Regions from separate parts of the Cellulosimicrobium sp. NPDC030954 genome, predicted to be linked through region 1. Evidence: predicted binding sites of a transcription regulator. Region 1 holds the regulator's gene; the other holds the start of a gene.
What was found. Region 1 encodes LexA, which represses DNA repair genes until DNA is damaged. Its sites were predicted from a motif close to TCGAACANNTGTTCGA; they were not measured.

Region 1 (4,057 bases):
TCTCGCGCGTGACTCGCCTCACGCGCGGTGACGTGCACAGGAGTCGCGGTGGACCGCGTGCTCCTCGCCTCGTCCGCCCAGCCCCCCAGCCGGCGTTGTGAGGTGACACTAACTTAGGGTGACCTAAATGCCACCGCAACCCCTGCGCACCGTGCGGAGCCGTTTCCTCCCGTGTCCTGCGTCACACCGCACCGTCCTGCGTCACACCGCACCGGCCCCCTGAGACCGCGGGGCTCGGCGTCAGGCGGATGTCGGCAGGAGGATCCTCTGACCGGCCTGGAGGCCCGACGACGAGAGCCCGTTGAGCTCGGCGAGCCCGCTCACGACGTCGCGCAGGTCCTCGCCCGGGGCCGCCACGCCCTGCGCGAGCTCCCAGAGGGTCTCGCCCGAACTCACGACGTGGACCCGGACCTCCAGAGGCTCTCCCGGACCGCTCGCGACGGCGACGCCCACCCGTGCGGCGAGCAGCAGGACCACGGCGGCCAGGAGCACGAGGACCACGCGGCCCCGCCGCGTGAGCCGCAGCGGCCGCTCCCCCGCTCGCCCTGCCCCAGGGCCGAGGGGCCCGACCGTCGAGATCGTCATCGCATCCATCCCTGCTCCGTCCCGGCCCGCGGGCCCGATCGCCTTCCCCGGTCGATCGGACGCCGCGAGCCCTTCGCCTCCGCGCCGACCCGGACCGGTCGAACACGTGTACGTAGAACACCTGTACGAAGGTCTATCACGAACGACCCACGGAGTCGAGACATGCTCGAACAGGTGTTTGATTCGTGTCGCAACCTCCCCTAGCCTGGGGTCAGGTCGGTTCGCCGGACATGTCCGCTCGGACCCGGAGGGGCGACCGAGGTCCCGGAGCGCACGCGCCGGGGAGGGGAGGCTGCAGGCCCGGGAGGCGTCGGCGGCCGCGACGGACGAAGGCGGAGCGACCATGGCGGGACGAGGCACGGACAGGGCACGGGGGCTCGCCGAGGTGCGCGAGCTCCCGGACGGGTCGGCGGGAGGTGACGGGCTCACGCCGCGGCAGCGCCTCGTGCTCGAGACCATCCGCGCGTGCGTCGAGCAGCGCGGCTACCCGCCGAGCATGCGGGAGATCGGCGAGGCCGTGGGCCTGACGAGCCCGTCGTCGGTGAAGCACCAGCTCACGACGCTCGAGCGCAAGGGGTTCCTGCGGCGCGACCCGAACCGCCCCCGCGCGATCGAGGTCGTTCAACCGGACGACGCGCGCCGCGCCACCCCGCTCACGGCGGCGGGCTCCGCGACCGAGCCCGCGTACGACGAGGCGCACCCGGCGCCGTCGTACGTCCCGGTGGTCGGCCGCATCGCCGCCGGCGGCCCGATCCTCGCGGAGCAGGTCGTCGAGGACGTCTTCCCGCTGCCCCGCCAGCTCGTCGGCGAGGGCGAGCTCTTCCTCCTGCGGGTGCAGGGCGACTCGATGGTCGACGCCGCGATCTGCGACGGCGACTGGGTCGTCGTACGCCGCCAGCCCGTGGCGGAGAACGGCGAGATCGTCGCGGCGATGATCGACGGCGAGGCCACGGTGAAGTCCCTGCGCCGCGCGGACGGTCGCGTCTGGCTCATGCCGCACAACGCGGCGTACGACCCGATCCCGGGCGACGACGCCCAGGTCCTCGGGCGCGTCGTCTCCGTCCTGCGCAGCCTCTGAGCGCACGGGGTCCGGTCCCCGTCGTCGTCCCCGTCACAGTCACAGTCACCGAGCACGGCGAGAGCCGGGTGGTCGTCGACCACCCGGCTCTCGCGGTGCGCGGACCCCGTCGGCGGGCCCGGTGGGTCAGAGGCCGAAGCGCCGGGCGACGCCCCGCAGCGACTCCGCGGACGAGCGCAGCCCGGCGAGCTCTGCCGCGGCCAGCGGCACCTCGACCCGCTCGCTGGCGCCGCGACGGTCGACGAGCGTGGGCAGCGAGAGGCACACGTCGTCGAGCCCGTACGCGCCGTCGAGCAGCGTCGAGACGGGCAGGATGCGGTGCTCGTCGTCGAGCACGGCCTCGATGATGCGCGTGCCCGCGAGCCCGACGGCGTAGTTCGTCGCCCCCTTGCCCTCGATGATCCGATAGGCCGACTGCACGACCTCGCGCGCGATGTCGTCGCGCACCGCCTCGGTCAGCGGGCCACGGCCACCGAGTCCCGGCCACTCGAGGAGCGGCACGCCGCCGATGGTCGCCGAGCTCCATAGCGGGATCTCGCTGTCGCCGTGCTCGCCGGCGATGTACGCGTGGACGTTCTGCACCGCCACGCCGCAGTGCTGGGCCACGAGGAAGCGCAGGCGCGACGAGTCGAGCACCGTCCCGCTGCCGAAGAGCTGCGACGGTGGCAGCCCCGAGAACTTGAGCGCCGCGTACGTGACGATGTCGACCGGGTTCGTCACCATGACGTAGACCGCGTCCGGGGCGACCTCCACCAGCCCGGGAAGGATCGTGCGCATGAGGCCGATCGTGCCCTCGGCGAGGTCGAGCCGCGTCTGGCCGGGCTTCTGCTTGGCCCCGGCCGTCACGACGACCACGTCGGCCCCTGCGCACACCGCGACGTCGTCCGACCCCTCGACGCGGGCCATCGGCATGAACTGGATGCCGTGCTGGAGGTCGAGCACCTCCGCCTCGACCTTCGCCCGGTTCACGTCCAGGAGCGCGACCGTGCGCGCGGCCCCGCGCATGAGGGCCGCGTAGGCCAGCGTCGACCCGACGGCGCCCGCGCCGACGATCGCCAGCTTGGTCGTCCGCGCTCCCCCTCCCGGCCCGCCCGTGGTCGCGTCGCCCGTGCCGTGCGGGGACGTGCTCGTCGTCATGTCGCCTCCGTGAAGTTCGCTGGGTTCCCTGATGCTCGCGGGAAAGGACTCAGCCTAGAGCGGTGAGGCGCCGGAGCGCAGCGGTGGCGACGTCACGGTCCGTCGTCTGCCAGAACCCCGGCATGGACCGCGTGAGGAACGTCCCGTAGCGCGCGGTCACGAGGCGCGGGTCGAGGACCGCGACCACGCCACGGTCCGCCGTCGACCGGACGAGCCGACCGGCGCCCTGCGCCAGCAGGAGCGCGGCGTGCGTCGCCGAGACCTGCATGAACCCGTTGCCGCCCGCGGCCTCGACGGCACGGGCCCGCGCCGACTTCACCGGGTCGTCCGGGCGCGGGAACGGGATCCGGTCGATGAGCACGAGATGGCACGACGGCCCCGGGACGTCGACGCCCTGCCACAGCGACAGCGTGCCGAACAGGCACGTCGCCGGGTCGTCGGCGAACTCGCGCACGAGCGTGGGGAGCTGGTCGTCGCCCTGGCACAGGATCGGCACGTCGAGCCGCTCGCGCATCGCCTCCGCAGCGGCCACCGCGGCGCGACGCGACGAGAACAGGCCGAGCGTGCGGCCGCCCGCCGCTTCCACGAGCGCGGCGATCTCGTCGAGCTGGTGCTCCGTGGACGCCTCGCGGCCGGGCGTCGGCAGCCGCTTGGCGACGTAGAGGATGCCCTGCCGCGCGTAGTCGAACGGGCTGCCGACGTCGAGCCCGCGCCACCGCGGCGCGTCGGCGTCCCCGCTCTCGCCGCCGCCGAGCCCGAAGGTGCGCGCGACGGCGTCGAAGCTCCCGCCGAGCGCGAGCGTCGCCGAGGTGAAGACCCCGGTGCGCTCGGCGAGCAGGTGCGTGCGGATGAGGCCCGCGACGCCCAGCGGGGCGGCGTGCAGGCGGCTCGCGCCCTCCCCGAACCGGTCGGCCGACCAACCGCCCTCGCCGGGCCGGGAGCACCAGAGCACGTCGTGCCCGGTCGGGTCCGCGGCCATGCGCTCGGCGACCTCGAAGAGCTGCAGCATGGTCGACTGCGCCATCTTCAGGCCGGAGTCGGGCTGGGCCGGCTTGGTGACCCCGGTCTCGGGCTTGAGCGTCGAGAGCACCTCGCGCGCGGCGTCGCGCACGGCGGCGACGGCGGAGCGCGCGCCCTCGGGCAGCCCGTCCGGGAACCGCTCGGCGGGCAGCGCTCCGACGACCGTGCCGAACGCGGCCGAGGCCGCGTCCAGCGCGTCCGTCGTGACGCCCCCGTGCCGCCGCGCGAGGCGGGCCG
Region 2 (4,057 bases), on a different contig from region 1:
CTCGTCGAGGACGTAGAGGACGCCCACGAGGCCGGAGCCGATCTGCGTCGCGAGCCGGATGCGCTGCGCCTCGCCGCCGGACAGCGTCGCCGCCGGGCGCTCGAGCGAGAGGTAGTCGAGACCGACGTCGAGCAGGAACCCGAGGCGCGCGTCGATCTCCTTGAGGACCTCCGTCGCGATCGCGCGCTCGCGCGCGCCCAGCTCGAGCGTCCCGAGGAACGCCGCGGCCTCGCGCAGCGGGAGACGGCACACGTCCCAGATCGACCTGCCCCCGACCTTGACCGCGAGGACCTCGGGCTTGAGGCGCGCGCCCTGGCACACGGGGCACGGGACCTCGCGCATGAAGGCCTCGTACTTCTCCTTGGACCAGTCCGACTCGGTCTCCGTGTGCCGGCGCTCGAGGAACGTGATGACGCCCTCGAACCCGGTCGAGTACTGCCGCTCGCGGCCCCAGCGGTTCTTGTACCGCACGTGCACCTGGTGGTTCTGCCCGTGCAGGACCGCCTTCTTCGCACGCTCGGGCAGCGCCCGCCACGGCGTGTCCATGGAGAACCCGAGGTCGTCCGCGAGCGCCGTGAGCACCCGCTCGAAGTACTCCGAGGAGATCTGCGCCCACGGCGCGACCGCGCCCTCGCCCAGCGACTTCTCGACGTCCGGCACCACGAGGTCGGGGTCGACCTCGAGGCGGAAGCCGATGCCGGTGCACTCGGGGCACGCGCCGTAGGGCGCGTTGAAGGAGAACGTGCGCGGCTCGATCTCGTCCAGCGCGAGCTCGTGGTCGTTGGGGCACGCGCGCTTCTCGGAGAAGCGGCGCTCGCGCGCCGGGTCGTCCACGTCGGCGTCCACGAGCTCGATGACGACGAGTCCGCCCGCCAGCCCGAGCGCGGTCTCGACCGAGTCGGTGAGCCGGCGCTGCACGCCCTCGCGTGCCACGAGGCGGTCGACGACGACCTCGATGTCGTGCTTGAGCTTCTTCTCGAGCGCCGGGACGTCGGTGAGCGTGCGCACCTCGCCGTCGACGCGGGCGCGGGCGAAGCCCTTGGTCTGCAGCTCCTTGAAGAGCTCGGAGTACTCGCCCTTGCGCCCGCGCACGACCGGCGCGAGCACCTGGTACCGCGTGCCCTCCGGCAGCTCCAGGAGGCGGTCGACGATCTGCTGCGGGGTCTGCGCGGTCACGCGCTCGCCGCACACGGGGCAGTGCTGCGTCCCGGCGCGCGAGAAGAGCAGGCGGAGGTAGTCGTAGACCTCGGTGATGGTGCCGACGGTCGAGCGCGGGTTGCGGTTCGTGGACTTCTGGTCGATCGACACCGCGGGCGACAGGCCCTCGATGAAGTCGACGTCGGGCTTGTCCATCTGCCCGAGGAACTGGCGCGCGTACGCGGACAGCGACTCGACGTAGCGGCGCTGCCCCTCCGCGAAGATGGTGTCGAACGCGAGCGACGACTTGCCCGAGCCGGAGAGTCCCGTGAAGACGATGAGCTTGTCCCGCGGGAGGTCGAGGTCGACGTTGCGGAGGTTGTGCTCGCGGGCACCGGAGATGACGAGGCGATTGCTCACCGCAGCATCGTACGACCGACCACCCACATTCGCACAGGTGTTCGACGTCACCTTCGCGCGTCCTGCGGCGAACGCTCACCGCGGCCCCACCCGCGGTCGCCGGGCGAGGCAGACTGACCGCATGACGTACACCGGACAGGTCGTCGTGGGCGGGCGCGGCGACGTGCGCCGCCTCGACGAGGTCGAGGTCCGCAAGCTCGCCGTCGGGCCGCTCGCCAACGACGTCTACCTCCTCACGTGCCGACGCACGGGCGCCCAGGTCCTCATCGACGCGGCGGACGCGCCCGACGACGTCCTCGCGCTCGTCCGCGAGGGGTCGCCGACCGCGCGCCTCGACGTCGTCGTCACGACGCACCGCCATCTGGACCACCTGCGCGCCCTCGCGTCGATCGTCGCGGTCACGGGGGCCGCGACGGCCGTCGGGGCTCCCGACGCCGACGCCGTCGCGGCGGCCGCCGGCGTGCACGTCGTGCGGCGCCTCCGCCACGGGGACGTCGTCCGTGCCGGGGACGTCGTGCTCGACGTCGTCGCGCTGCGGGGCCATACCCCGGGGTCGGTCGCGCTCGCGTACCGCGAGCCCACCGAGGTGCACGAGCCGGAGGCCGTGGCGGGCCGGGTTCACCTGTTCACGGGCGACTCGCTGTTCCCGGGCGGCGTCGGGAGCACCGGGCGCGACCCGGAGCGCTTCGAGCGGCTCCTCGCGGACGTCACGGAGCGCGTCTTCGACCGGTACGACGACGCGACATGGGTCTACCCCGGCCACGGCGCGGACACGACCCTCGGCGCCGAGCGACCGCACCTCGACGCGTGGCGCGAGCGCGGCTGGTAGCGGAACCCGGCCGCGCGGCCCGGACGCCGCGACGACGACCGAGGCGCGGACCCGACCGCGCGTCGTGGGGTCGGCCTGGTTCACTGGCGCCATGCCGATCCACGCCGTCACCTACGTCTACGCCGACCGCGCCCCCGAGCTCGACGCCCTGCGCCCGGAGCACCGCGCGTTCCTGGGCACGCTCCATGCCCGGGGCACGCTCCTGGCGTCCGGCCCGCTGCCCGCGCACGAGGGCGCGCCGGCCGGGGCCCTGCTGGTCCTGGACGGGGAGACGCCCGACGCCGTCGCCGCGGTCCTCGACGAGGACCCGTTCGGGCGTGCGGGGCTCGTCGCCGAGCGCACGGTGCGCCCGTGGGCCCCCATCATCGGCGACTGGGCCGACCGCGTCTGACGGGCACCGCCCCGGGCCCGGCGCGCGCGCCCGAGGACGCTCCGCCCTCCCCGGCGTCTCACCCGGCGGGGCCGGGTACGGGCGGGCGGGTGCGGAGCCGGCGGATCGCCTCCCACGGGTAGGGCGTCGACCGGCTCTCCCGCTGGAACGCGCGGTAGAAGTCCCCGACGACCGCCGCGACCGGAGCGTACCGGGCCAGCGCTGCCGCGACCGCCGGCGGCGCCCCTGTCACCGGGGCACCGTCGGCCCAGGAGCGCACGAGTGCCGCGCGCTCCTCGGGCCCGCACCCGAACAGCGCGACGGCCAACCAGCTCACCAGGTGCGTGACGCTGTAGCAGTCGTCGTAGTCCTGGTGCGCGGCGACGAAGTCGACCTCGTCGGGCGAGAGGTCGAAGCGGGACGAGATCGCGAGACCGAAGTCGGCGAGGTAGAGCCGCTCGCCGTCGGTCAGGACGTTCTCGAAGTGCGTGTCGAGGTGCAGCAGGCCCCGCGACCTCATGAAGGAGATCCCCGTGCTCAGCTCCTCCTCCACGAACGCGCAGGCCCGCTCGGCGGCCTCGCCACCCGCCTCGACCTGGACGCCGAGCCAGTCGTGCAGCGTCTGCGGGACGTACTCCAGGAACAGCACGATGCTCGCCGAGGACTCCTGGAGGGCCTCGATCCGGCGACGCACCGCCGTGCCGCCGCCCCAGTAGGCGACGGCGCGCTCGACGTCGGCCAGCTCGTCGGGCAGCGGCCGGCGCGCGTCGGGGAGCACCCGCCAGTGGTGCATCAGGGGAAAGCCCTCGTGGTCCCCCGCGATCACCCAGCCCGTCGTCATGACGTGCGCGGCCAGCTCGCGCCAGGCGCCGAAGCCCGCGGAGCCGATCACGCCGACGCCGTAGTGGCAGAAGGTCGGGAGGTCGAACAGGTTCGCCGTGGAACGGACGTCGTCCGGCTGCCGCTCGAGGTCGGTCAGACGCACGCGCTTGACGAACACGGGCGTGCCGTCGACGTCGAGCAGCGCCGTCTCCCCGCCGATGCCGGCACCGACCCGCGGGGCGGCGTCCACGAGCTCGCGCAGCTCGCTGTCGCTGCGCAGCGACAGCGCGGTGGCGACCGCTGCGTGCGCGGCCAGGCGGGAGGCGCGGGACGCGCCGGACCGTCCGGGCACCGTCGCGTCCCGCGGCTCGCCGGGCACGCTACCGCCCGACGCCGTCCTGCGGACCGGTGCCCCACGGCGGCGTCTCGGCGGCCGGCGCGACCTCCTCCGTCGACGCGTCGGCCGGCGACTCGGCCGC

Region 2: the regulator LexA is predicted to act here: its motif matches at 1,587-1,602, upstream of uvrA (excinuclease ABC subunit UvrA).

The regions. Positions count from the first base shown of each region.
Region 1 is NZ_JBVIFN010000007.1:145,295-149,351, reverse strand. Features, by position in the region: gene ACZ402_RS14915 (LysM peptidoglycan-binding domain-containing protein) at 241-585, opposite strand; gene lexA (transcriptional repressor LexA) at 929-1,663, shown strand; gene ACZ402_RS14905 (L-lactate dehydrogenase) at 1,790-2,800, opposite strand; gene ACZ402_RS14900 (ATP-dependent DNA helicase) at 2,850-4,057, opposite strand, start outside.
Region 2 is NZ_JBVIFN010000004.1:308,423-312,479, forward strand. Features, by position in the region: gene uvrA (excinuclease ABC subunit UvrA) at 1-1,557, opposite strand, end outside; gene ACZ402_RS11255 (MBL fold metallo-hydrolase) at 1,679-2,386, shown strand; gene ACZ402_RS11260 (YciI family protein) at 2,478-2,777, shown strand; gene ACZ402_RS11265 (protein kinase domain-containing protein) at 2,836-3,957, opposite strand; gene ACZ402_RS11270 (TerC family protein) at 3,959-4,057, opposite strand, start outside.